Regions from separate parts of the Paenibacillus sp. URB8-2 genome, predicted to be linked through region 1. Evidence: riboswitches for the same ligand, from Rfam matches in the RefSeq annotation. Region 1 holds a riboswitch; each other region holds the start of a gene.
The links. A riboswitch is a leader RNA that binds a small molecule or an ion and turns the genes downstream of it on or off. The one in region 1 is predicted to bind cyclic di-GMP.

Region 1 (4,149 bases):
GTTCACGCTGGGTGCGCTGATTCACGATATCGGCAAGCTGGAAATTCCTTGGAGCATTCTGAATAAAAAGGAGAAGCTTACGCCCGAGGAGTGGGAAATGGTGAAATGGCATGTCACCTGGGGCAAGCAGATGGCGATGACCAACGACAAGTTCAAGGATTTGTCCGCCTATATCGAGCTGCACCACGAAAGATACGACGGCAAGGGTTATCCCCATGGTTTCAAAGGCGAGGAAATTCCAAAGCTGTGCCGGATGCTGACCATTATCGATTCCTTCGACGCCATGACAACGGAACGGCCCTACCAGCCGACCAAATCCGTCGAAGAAGCGATTGTCGAGCTTAAAGCCTGCGCGGGCAGCCAGTTCGATCCGGAGCTTACGGAGTTTTTTATCAGCTACATTGAGTCCAGACAACTTCGCACCAAAGAGGCGGCGGTATAGCGCTTGGATGTATGCATTCACCGCAGTCTCCGGCGCACAAAAAGGCCTGAAAGGCCACCGGCGGGATCATCCCAAGCAGTACCGGGCGGACAATCCGAGTCTGTTCGACCTCCATGAGGACGAGCTGCATTCCGACCCGATTCCCGCCCAGGATTTGAAATTGGAGAAACATGAGGAGCAGGATAAAGAAGTCACCAAGCACTGCTCCTCCAGTGATAAAAAGTACCATACCGGCTTTTAAAGTTGTACAATATCCTTGATGTCATCAATCACAATGACGGAGGGATCGTATTGAAAACGTTGCCACTAAACAAACGCGGAATCCCCGCAAGCCGGCTGGTCCTGGGCTGTATGGGCCTTGGCGGAGGCTGGGACCGCGAGCCGATTACCGAAGAGCTGATCAAGGAAGGACATGAAGCTGTCGAAGCGGCGCTCTCTATCGGCATCAATATGTTTGACCACGCCGATATTTATACCCGCGGCAAAGCGGAGAAGGTATTCGGCACCGTTCTTAAAGAACGCCCGGAGCTGCGCGAGAGTATCATTCTTCAATCGAAGTGCGGTATCAAGCTGGCGGAACCGGGCGAAAGCTCCAATGTGTTCGATTTTTCCAAGAGCCATATCCTGAGCAGTGTGGATGGTATTCTGTCGCGTCTCGGTGCCGAGTATCTTGATATTTTGCTGCTGCACCGGCCCGATCCGCTGATGGACCCCGAAGAGGTCGGTGAAGCCCTCCGCCTTCTGAAGGAGTCCGGCAAGGTGCGGCATTTCGGCGTATCCAATATGAGCGAAGGGCAGATCAAGCTGCTTCAGGCGTACAGTGACGAGCCATTTGTCGTCAATCAGCTGGAAATGAGCCTTGAGAAAATCTTTTGGCTCGATTCGGTCGTGAGCGTGAACCAGGAGGCCTGGAAAGCCCACGGCATGCCCGAAGGGACGATTGAGCACTGCAGGCTGGAGAATATCCAGCTTCAGGCCTGGGGACCGCTCGCCCAAGGCAAATACAGCGGACGTCCGCTCGGGGATGGAGAACCGGAAACGGTCCGCAGCACCGCCCGCCTTGTCCAAACGCTGGCCGAGGAAAAAGGGACAACTCCCGAGGCTGTCGTCCTTTCCTGGCTGATGACGCATCCTGCCGCGATTCAGCCTGTCATCGGAACGGTAAATCCGAAGCGCATCGCTGCCTGCGAAGGCGCGGACAAGCTTACGCTTACCCGCAAAGAATGGTATGACCTGTATGTCAGTTCCCGGGGTGTGCGTTTGCCTTGACCCTTCGCGGGCGCAGCGACGCGGGAATCATCATTTTATAAATTAACGGTTAGTCGGCCGGCAGCTTTCGGATTTCTCGTACAAATCTGGAAAATGCCGGTTTTGCCATGTCTGCGGACGTTTGCTATACTAGTACAAAAAAGCAAGGAGGGGGGCGTAACTCGTCGTGCCAGATAACATAGGACAGCACATTCAGCAGCTCCGCCTCGAGAAGGGGTTATCCTTATCCGAACTCGCAGGCAAGGCGGATGTGGCCAAATCGTACTTAAGCAATGTTGAACGCAACATCCAATCCAACCCCTCTATCCAATTCATCGAAAAAATTGCCGAAGCTCTGGACGTTCCCGTTCACATTCTTCTCTATGGAGAGCTTTCCGATACGCAGGAGGAACCGCTCGATTCGGAATGGTTCAAGCTGGTGCAGGAGGCTATGTCCTCGGGTGTCAGCAAACGCGAGTTCAAGGAGTTTCTGGATTACCAGAAGTGGCGGCTTGATCAAAAGGAACAATAAAACCACAATTTATTCACAAGAAGAAACGCCTGACGGCGTCCCTGCAGGACGCAACTACGTTTCTCGTAGAAATATAAGAATTGCAGGCTCGAAGCTTGAAAATTCTTATATTGACATAAAGAGGCCATGACGCCGCGCCGCCATGGCCTCTCTCACTATGATTTAATAATGTCTTCAGAACCTTCCCCTACATAGCCTTCAGTGTCCTGTCATTGAAGAACCGACGAATTTCATCCGCATGAATCCCTTGCTTCTTTGCTTTCAGAAGCAAATATACCCATTCCATATCAAGATCTACCGTCTGCAGTTCTCCGATGTTCCCCTGGTTGGACTTATCCAAAAAATCTCCTCCTAAGATTTTTGTCCCCAGGCAGTCCGGCCGTCGTAGCTTCTAAAGATCACCTTAGACCCGAGACTTTGTGCCCTTGCCTTTCAGCAAGTTTACCTTTTACTGGACCCTTGTTTTAAGGATCTTGTTCCGATCTTCATTGTATTGAGGTTGCAAGGATATTATACAAAAGACTTGGCCAAAAGTGTGTCGAATATTGGAAATCTTATAAATTGCGCGGAAGGGAAAATCAAACCGGGATGAAATAATGATCCAAATATAGCAACCGCTTTCATTTATGTATGACCTTGGAAGTGTGTAGTATATAAGGACTATAGATTACACATACCCGTTTTTCAAGTCCCCTAATCATATTTTTCGAATGTCAAAAATTATTTATATAGTTATTTAGGCCCGATAATCAGAATTTATCGCCTCCTGTTCGGTCTGAGCGGCAAAGAGAAGACAAGCATTATTAATCATGCCTTTTTTCGAACGGATTGGACGAAAGGTTGAATTGATTACATATATTGAAAGTAGCACAATAGGATGAAGCAATAACTTTATAATCGGCTAGCATTGTTATAGAATGAAAACGTAATCATTGCAGCTCCTTAAGCCGGCTGTCTTTCGGCGCCCTTTGGAGTTTAACCGTTAGGAGGATGTTTTTATGTCAGCCAATGAGTCCTACAACGAATCCGTTTGGAGCAGGTATTACGGTCCCAATCTGGGTTACATCCAGGAAAAATACGAACAGTTCGCCGGAGATCCTTCTTCCGTCGAAGCCCACTACCGCGAACTCTTCGCCATCTATGGCCCCCCTCCGCTGACATCCGAGGCCGCCAGAACCCCCGGACCTTCGCTGTCCGGAGATACCGACTGGCTCCGAAAAGCGGTCAGAGCCTCCAAGCTGATTGCGAACATCCGCAATTTTGGCCACCTGGCGGCCGATATCGACCCGCTGGAGCAAGTCCATGATTCCATGGCCAAATGGCTGAACCCCGAGACTTATGAACTTACGCGCGAGGATTTGCTGGCCCTGCCGGCCTCGCTCATCTGGGAGAACGCTCCGCAGGATGTGCAGACAGGCTGGGACGCTTATCACCGGATGCGCCAAGCTTATACCAAGACGATCGCCTACGAGTTCGGCCATGTCCACGACGAGCGAGAGCTCCGCTGGCTGAACAACCAGGCCGAATCGGCTACCTCCCCCGCCCCGCTGACGGCGGCGGAGCGCAAAGCTCTGCTGAACCGGCTGATCGAGGTGGAATATTTCGAGACCTTCCTGCACAAGACGTTCGTCGGCCAGAAACGGTTCAGCCTGGAAGGCACCGACGTGCTGGTTCCGATGCTGGACGAGATCGTCCGGGCGGCCGCGCATGACGGCGCGGAACATATCCTGATGGGCATGGCTCACCGGGGCCGTTTGAATGTGCTCGCACATATTTTGGGGAAACCTTACGATATTATTTTCTCCGAATTCCATCACTCTCCGAACAAGGAGCTGTTCCCGTCCGAAGGCTCCATGGGCATCAACTACGGCTGGACCGGAGACGTGAAATACCATCTGGGCGCCGACCGTGCGGTGCACGAAGGCGA
Region 2 (4,149 bases), 1.3 Mb from region 1:
CGGCGGAATTCCATGCCGCCATGGCTGCGCCGGCCATGACCGGCTTCTCCGGCGACTGATCTTCCTTCGGCGTCAAATAGAGCTGAACCGCTTCTCCGGCGGCTACGGTCAGGTCGAGGTCCAGGTAGGACGATACACTTCGGTCATCCACCGAATAGGAAGCGCCCAGGGTGCTGCCGTCCCCGTACTGCTCCACCCGGTACATGCCGCTCTCCGGCAGCGTGACCCGGACGCTCACATGACGCGCCGGAGTGCCGGCCGGCTCGAAGTTCACGACGCTGATGATCCGCTTGTCGGACGAGGCGCCGACCAAAGACGTTCCGAGCGCGCGCGTATCGACGGCGCGGACATAGATCTTGCGGCCGGCCGATTCGTCGCCGCTCAGGAAGGTGTAGGGCAGCGGCGCGCCGTGCGTCGCATAGGCCGCCGCCAGGCGGCGGAAGGTGCGCAGCCGGGTCTCGCCGCCCTCCGCCGAATTGGCCGCCCAGGCCGCCGTGTCGGCCGACCGGTGCGTGCTCCAATTGGCCGGACGGGCAAACAGCGCGTAGTTCGGGGAGGACGAATCGAAAGCGGTATGCTGCATAATATGGTCCGCGTAGCCGATATCTCCGCGCATTTCCCGGTCAAAGGCGGCGGCGAATTTATACGCTGAAGCGCCGAATTTGCTCTGGTCGGCGTGCAGATCATTCGCTCCCGATTCGGTCATGACCATTTCCTTCGGCAGTCCTTCGTCCGTGCCGCCGTTGTAGGTGAGCAAATTCTCATTCAGGGCGCCGCCTCGTCCCTGCGCAAGTCCCGACAGCCCGTAGCTGTGGCCGTTCGTCAGGTCCGACAGCGCTTCGATCGGCCGTCGCTGCGCGGGGTCCCGCTCCCAGCCGTACGGCGTTCCCTTGGTCGGCCAGTAGGCCCAGCCGGGAGCGACCATCTTGACCCAAGGAGTATTGGGCTGTTCCGACTTCAGGAACTGGGCCATTTCCACGAGTGAGGACTGGTTATGATTGAACACGCCGGGCTCATTGTCCATTTCAAGATAAGAGAAATACGAGCCATAATCGGCCATGAACTGTCGATAATACGTCTTCATGCTGTCAGGCATGTGGCCGGCGGTCATGTCGGCGCTATTCATAAAGTCCGTGCCGAAGATTCCGACCACCGGCTGCAGATTCAGATCTTTCATGGTCTGGAGGTAGGAGACGATGCCGTTCTGCCACATTTTCCTCGTGTCAGACCAGAAGCCTGTCCGCATCATATTTCCGCTGTAGGCAATGCCGAGCCATTCCGTCAAATCGGGCAGGAGCCGGGTTACATCGTCATTGATGACGAATGAATTGGCGACAGCGGTTCCCAGATGAACATACCGGCCGTGGATCGGCTCGGAGGTCGGGGCGGAGAGCGCGGTCAGGGACAGCTCGTCCCACTCGTACCACAGATACGCATTCCCCGAAGTACTGGAATAGGCCCCGGCGTATACCTCCAACTTCAGTGTGTTGTCTCCGGTCTTCAGCAGCTCGTTCGGTATATACAGACGATAGAGGTCGCGGTAGGCGTAGGCTCCGCCGCTGCCGGCCGTACCGGCAATCTGCAGAAGCCCCGCCAGCCTGCCGTTCGAATAGACCGCCATCTGGGGAACGGATATATAGGCATTCAGGATGTGCACGTCGAATTCCAGGCCGTAAGCAGGCAGGGTGTTCAGCGAGTAATCGATGCTGAGCGTTTTGTTAACGCTGGCCTTCATGCCTTTCGGGAACGACTTCCAGCCGCTTGTGCTTGGTTCGGCATCCGGCGAATAGACGGCGTAAGAAGCGGTCATGGCTTTGAAATCGGAAAATTCGGCGGAGCTTCCGTCATGAGTGCCGATGGTCCAGAGCGTTCCAGCGGGGACGGACTCCGGCTGCATGGCGGCTGCAGGATTGCCGTAAACGTCTTGTGCAACAGTAACAGGCGCGGAGCCGGCCGTCTGCTGATCGGCGAAGGCCTTGACGGCCGGGATGGACGGGCTGCCGATGGCGATCCCCAGCGCCATGAGCGCGGCGATGCCTTTGGCGAGGAAGCGGGAATGTGAAGCCTTTCTTGCGTTCTTTCCACGTAATTCGGGGACGGGTCGATCATTTTTTTTGCGTTGGGTCATCATAGCAAGTTCTCCTCCGGTTCAATATACCCCTTAACGCCGCCGATTTGCTCGGGTAAGCAAACCAGCGCCCGGTTTGGGCGGAGGAGGAACAACTTTTCACAAACGAGGCAATCGTTCAAACGGTGGCAATCGTTCAAAAAGCTCTTCCCCCGGAACGCCTGACTGCCGCGCTCCGTAACGGGCGCAGCTTCGAAGACATTCTTTTTTTCCGGCAGCACGGCTGCCACCCTCGTTCTCCGGATGTGGAGACGAAGAAGGCCCTATGGCTTTGCGTCCTTGCCTTTCGGCAAGTTTGCCTTTGTCACAATGGGTAAAGCTGAATAATGCAAAAGGCTTGAAACTGGGACCAGCGCAGCAGACGGCAAATTTATATTAAAACGGCTGCGGCTGCATAGGCGGGAGGGAAGAGAAAGGTAGGAGAATAGGTGTGTTTTGTTTGGGACGATGATAGCCGATACAACCTATATAATTCTTTACAGCAGTTCAATAGTAGTATCGGCCCGGCTATGATGTTTTGTTAGTCTTTAAAAAAGGAATGGTCCTTTTTAACCGGTTGGCACAGAGATAATGGGTATAAATAACTATGTAGTCTCCCGTTTCACCAGGCTGAACGAGAGCGGCTGGAGCTGCGGATTTCGCCCGAGCAGCGCAGGAGCCAGCAGTAGAAAAGCGTTCTCTGCCTGGCCCGCAATCGGATTCCGGACGGTCGTGATGCCGAGTGTCCGCGACAGCTCCGAATTATCAAAACCGACGATGGCCAGATCCCCGGGCACGTCCAGTCTCTGTCTGCGCGCTTCGCTGAGGACGCCCGCCGCCGCCAAATCATTGGAGCACAGAATCGCATCCGGCCGGTCCGTTCCGCCCATCAGGGACCGCACCACCCGCTCGCCGTCACGGATTCTGTAAATAGAGGAGTAATACCATTTCTCATGCACAGGAAGACTATACTTGTCCATGATTTGCTCATAGGCAAACCGTCTGCTTCGGGTATTGATGCTGCTGGGGCGGCCGAATGCATTGGCGATACGCCTATAGCCCCGCTCAATCAAATGCTCCAGGGCGAGGGCATAACCGTCATATTGATTCATAGCGACTGACGGTATTTCAGGATGGTCCATGCGCTGCCACGACACAATCGGCCCATATTTGCAGTAGGAAGAAATGACATTCGTATCGTTCACGGAGGTCAGAATGAGCAGGGCGTCGACTCTTTTTCTTTTGAGATCCTCGAAGGCCTGCAGCTCCTTTTGCCTATCCCCGCCGGTGGTATAAATAATCGTCTGAAACCCGTACCGGCCGGAGATTTCGACGAAGCCGTTCATAAAGCGCAGGATAAGCTCGCTGAGGTCCATGGTGATCATGCCGATTTGCTGGGTTTGGCCTTTGGATAAAGAAATGGCGTTCCGGTTGGGCACATAGTCCATCTCTTTCATAATGGCGAGAATCTTCTCCCTGGTCTCCGGGCTGACATGCGGGGAGTGGTTCAGGACCCTGGACACCGTGGTTTTGGAAAAGCCCGACAGCTTGGCAATCTCGTCAAGAGTGGACATAAGGCTTATTCTCCTTCGCATGAAAAATACTTGACATGGAACGCGTTCCAAGGTTTAGGATGCGTAAATAGAGCGGTATTCCTATATTATCACAACTGAAAAGGCGGGAAGAAACATGAGTTTGCAATTTCCGGAAAGCTTTTTATGGGGCGGCGCGGCAGCCGCGAACCAGCTTGAAGGGGCGTACCAGGAAGACGGCAAAGGGTGGTCCACTCAGGACGTTATGCCGCATGGAGTCAAGACGCCTCCCACGGAAGTCCCTACCGATGATAACATGAAGCTGATCGGGATTGATTTCTATCACCGTTATAAAGAGGATATCAAGCTGTTCGCGGAAATGGGCTTCAAGGTGTTCCGGACGTCCATCGCCTGGTCCCGGATTTTCCCGAAAGGGGACGAGCTTGAGCCTAACGAACAAGGCCTGCGGTTCTACGACGACCTGTTTGACGAGTGTCATAAATACGGCAT
Region 3 (4,149 bases), 360 kb from region 1:
ACCTTCCTCCGGTTTGTCACCGGCAGTCACTCTAGAGTGCCCAGCTTCACCTGCTGGCAACTAAAGTCAAGGGTTGCGCTCGTTGCGGGACTTAACCCAACATCTCACGACACGAGCTGACGACAACCATGCACCACCTGTCTCCTCTGTCCCGAAGGCCGCGCCTATCTCTAGACGATTCAGAGGGATGTCAAGACCTGGTAAGGTTCTTCGCGTTGCTTCGAATTAAACCACATACTCCACTGCTTGTGCGGGTCCCCGTCAATTCCTTTGAGTTTCAGTCTTGCGACCGTACTCCCCAGGCGGAGTGCTTACTGTGTTAACTTCGGCACCAAGGGTATCGAAACCCCTAACACCTAGCACTCATCGTTTACGGCGTGGACTACCAGGGTATCTAATCCTGTTTGCTCCCCACGCTTTCGCGCCTCAGCGTCAGTTACAGCCCAGAAAGTCGCCTTCGCCACTGGTGTTCCTCCACATCTCTACGCATTTCACCGCTACACGTGGAATTCCACTTTCCTCTTCTGCACTCAAGCTGCCCAGTTTCCAGTGCGACCACAGGTTGAGCCCATGGTTTAAACACCAGACTTAAACAGCCGCCTGCGCGCGCTTTACGCCCAATAATTCCGGACAACGCTTGCCCCCTACGTATTACCGCGGCTGCTGGCACGTAGTTAGCCGGGGCTTTCTTCTCAGGTACCGTCACTCTTGTAGCAGTTACTCTACAAGACGTTCTTCCCTGGCAACAGAGCTTTACGATCCGAAAACCTTCATCACTCACGCGGCGTTGCTCCGTCAGGCTTTCGCCCATTGCGGAAGATTCCCTACTGCTGCCTCCCGTAGGAGTCTGGGCCGTGTCTCAGTCCCAGTGTGGCCGTTCACCCTCTCAGGTCGGCTACGCATCGTCGCCTTGGTGAGCCGTTACCCCACCAACTAGCTAATGCGCCGCAGGCCCATCCCCTGGTAGCAGATTGCTCCGCCTTTCCGCCTTCCGGTATGCACCAGAAGGTCTTATCCGGTATTAGCTACCGTTTCCGGTAGTTATCCCAGTCCAAGGGGCAGGTTGCCTACGTGTTACTCACCCGTCCGCCGCTAAGTCCTTTTGAGAGCAAGCTCTCAAAAGGACTCCGCTCGACTTGCATGTATTAGGCACGCCGCCAGCGTTCGTCCTGAGCCAGGATCAAACTCTCCAATAAGGTTTTTTCGTGCGATTACCACCCGAATCACTCCGAGAAAATAACCATCCGAAAAGTTTATCGATAGAGCGATTCGCTCATTTTGAAACATCTGACGAGAATTTGCATTCTCTTCATTTTGGAACTCGCTAAAGCGAATTCCCACTCACTCGTTGTTCAGTTTTCAAAGATCAAACTTGTTTGCCGCCGTTCAACTTAATGTCTCAGCAGCAACTTTTATAATATATCATGTACTCTTCAGGAACGCAAGCTTTTTTTAAAAGTTTATTTTAACTTGTCTGTAACAGCTTGTTGTCTCCCGAGAGCGACTCACCTATAGTACCTCTTCTCAGCAAATATTTCAACCCCAAAATACAAAAAAACAATCCACTTATTATTTAAGCGGATTGTCCATTCACTATCTTAACCTTTTAACTCAATAGAGTTAGTAATACTTCACGCCTGTGTATTTACTTGAACTTTTAATCAGGGTAGCTGTTTTGTTGCTCTTGCCTAATCCGGCATCAACTGTCGTATCAATAGTCACCCACTTGCCGTCGATAAGAACTTCATTCCATGCGTGGTATTGAGCTACATAACTGCTTTCCCCCATTACAAGCTTGGCGGGAACGTTCACGCTGCGAAGCATAGCGGCGAAGAGGGAAGCATAGTCATAGCAGATTCCTTTTTTGCTGGCTAGCGTATTGTCGATGTCCGGTACGTAATCATTGGATACGTTAGCTGCCAAAGCGTAGTCGTATTTCACATTGGAAACGATATAGTTATAGATGGCGGTTACCTTTTCTTTGTTGGTGGCGGCATTCAGGGTCAGTTGTTTCGCTTTTTGAATAGCTTTATCGGACGGGTTCCAATTAATGTTCTGCACGGAGCTCAGGTATACGGCGTTGGGATCGCTCAGCGAGAGATCGACAGAGTCGGTATAAACCACTTTGTATTTGTTGCCGCTGGTGTTCTCAAGAATGGAGATTTTGTAGGTGCCATCACCTTGCTGAAGAGGGAACGATTCATTAGGCTCCGATGTGAACAGGTTGTAGGTATAGCTGCTGCCATTCTTGGTGATCATCAGCTTGGTGCGTTTGTTCTGGGGAGCATTATATTGAATGCCGACAACGCCTTGGCTTAAATCCGAGGCATCCAGCCATTCGGAACCGGCGCTCGCTGCGGCTGCGGGGGTAGCTTGAACGGAAGCGGTTATCACAAATAAAGTGAGGATCAACAAATAAAACTTCTTCACGGATAAAACTCCTTTCGGTAGCTGGCTGCCATCCTCGCGGGAAGGCCCTTTAGCTTTGCGTCCCTGCCTTTCGACAGGTTTGCCTTTGTCGCACAAGCTTTATCTATTATAAAAACTAGTATAAATGACATAATTTATATTTAAAACCAAATAAAAAAGCCTCTTCATTCGGTAGCTGGCTGCCATCCTTATGGGAAGGCCCTTTAGCTTTGCGTCCCTACCTTTCGATAGGTTTGCCGTTATCGTGTTTAGCTTTTCTCATATATTTTACCATATTCATCTGAAACATCAATAGAACAATAGGAAATTGTACCTGCTCATTGGCCTCTTTTTTCATTTATACACCAAGGTCACGGAAGTTTTGCATGAATAATAAGCCTATGTGTAGGATTGATCAGCGGATCACACGTAATGAGCGTCAGAATCCGGTCTTTGTTATTGCCTTCCAGCACAGATACGTCGGTCGGATCAACGATCAAAATATCATAGACGGTATAGTTATAGACCTGACCTTTGGTCCTAACAGTAATCGTGTCTCCGATCTTCACCTCGTTCAGACGGTTGAACAGTCTTCCCTTTGTATGGGCGCGGTGGGCGGCGATGGCCGCATTGCCAACTTCCCCGAGTGGAACAGTCTCCGTCAAATGCACGGCTGAATGCCTCATATTCGCTTTGGTAGCTCCTTCAAGCACGGGAAGCTTTACACCGATTGTGCCGATCTCAATCAGCCCGATCGCCTTCTCGCCGGCGTCTGAATTGCCTTTATCATCCGGGAGCCCGGCCTGGTCGCCCAGTGCCGATTCTTCCGCAAGCAGTTGTGTCACTTTGGCGTATTTGAGCCGCAAATCGAGATCGGCGGAGGTCTGAGCCGTATCCGTTCCTTGTTCGAAGTTCTGTTCCGCTTCCTTCAGCAGTTTCTGCTGCTGCCAGTCCTCAAACCATTCGCTGGTCTTCGGGTACAGCAGCAGCAGAACGCCTGCGATAATAATGATATAAGACAGCTTGCGCAATCATCTCACCCTCTAACGTTGGTCCGCATCCCCTCCGGAGACCACCTCGCCTGAAACGGGCAGGGGCTGCTTCGGGTCCACGAACACCCATTTTCTGCTGCCGAAAAAATTGATGATGACCGTAACAAATGTAGCCAACACCTTCGATACCAGTTCCTGCAGTCCCAGGCGGTCGATGAGAAGGCTCATCAGCAGCAAAGATATGCCCAGTACGACCAAATTTAAAATAATAAACCGTAGCAGCTGCCTATGATCGAAGCCTTCCTCCTTGGAACGCTTCCGGTCCTTGAACGTTATATTGCTATTTAAAACGAAGCTGTTCGCCGTTCCCGCACCGTAGGAGATAATCTGGGCCACGACATAGAACAGTCCGAGCGAATTCAGCAGCGCGAACACGGCCATATCAACCAGCGTATTCAGCAGACCGACAATATTAAATTTGACGAACTGGATGATATCGCCGCGCAAATTTTTGTCATTCATAGGGCACACCCTTCCGCGGCAGTCCGGCTTCCTCGCGAAGGAGCTCGGCTTCCTCTTCCTTCAGATTTCCGTAGCCCACGGTCCGGCGGACAATATATAGCGGCCGATCCTTCGATTCGTCGTAGATCCGGCCGATGTATTCCCCGATTACCCCGAGTATCATAAGCACAATTCCGTTAAACAGCAGATTCACACCTACAATGGAAGCCCAGCCGGGCACTGTGCG

Region 2: another riboswitch for cyclic di-GMP. It lies ahead of PUR_RS21720 (hypothetical protein); the one in region 1 lies ahead of PUR_RS01855 (anti-repressor SinI family protein).
Region 3: another riboswitch for cyclic di-GMP. It lies ahead of PUR_RS03510 (transglutaminase-like domain-containing protein); the one in region 1 lies ahead of PUR_RS01855 (anti-repressor SinI family protein).

The regions. Positions count from the first base shown of each region.
Region 1 is NZ_AP023239.1:392,302-396,450, reverse strand. Features, by position in the region: gene PUR_RS01875 (bifunctional diguanylate cyclase/phosphohydrolase) at 1-442, shown strand, start outside; gene PUR_RS01870 (hypothetical protein) at 450-683, shown strand; gene PUR_RS01865 (aldo/keto reductase) at 734-1,711, shown strand; gene PUR_RS01860 (helix-turn-helix domain-containing protein) at 1,878-2,222, shown strand; gene PUR_RS01855 (anti-repressor SinI family protein) at 2,410-2,562, opposite strand; cyclic di-GMP riboswitch class I at 2,589-2,678, opposite strand; gene PUR_RS01850 (2-oxoglutarate dehydrogenase E1 component) at 3,221-4,149, shown strand, end outside.
Region 2 is NZ_AP023239.1:4,704,362-4,708,510, reverse strand. Features, by position in the region: gene PUR_RS21725 (polysaccharide lyase family protein) at 1-2,131, opposite strand, end outside; gene PUR_RS21720 (hypothetical protein) at 2,128-2,358, opposite strand; cyclic di-GMP riboswitch class I at 2,339-2,438, opposite strand; gene PUR_RS21715 (LacI family DNA-binding transcriptional regulator) at 2,713-3,681, opposite strand; gene PUR_RS21710 (glycoside hydrolase family 1 protein) at 3,797-4,149, shown strand, end outside.
Region 3 is NZ_AP023239.1:752,822-756,970, reverse strand. Features, by position in the region: rRNA gene PUR_RS03515 (16S ribosomal RNA) at 1-1,196, opposite strand, end outside; gene PUR_RS03510 (transglutaminase-like domain-containing protein) at 1,621-2,430, opposite strand; cyclic di-GMP riboswitch class I at 2,444-2,524, opposite strand; cyclic di-GMP riboswitch class I at 2,598-2,678, opposite strand; gene PUR_RS03505 (class D sortase) at 2,781-3,440, opposite strand; gene PUR_RS03500 (GtrA family protein) at 3,453-3,923, opposite strand; gene PUR_RS03495 (glycosyltransferase family 2 protein) at 3,916-4,149, opposite strand, start outside.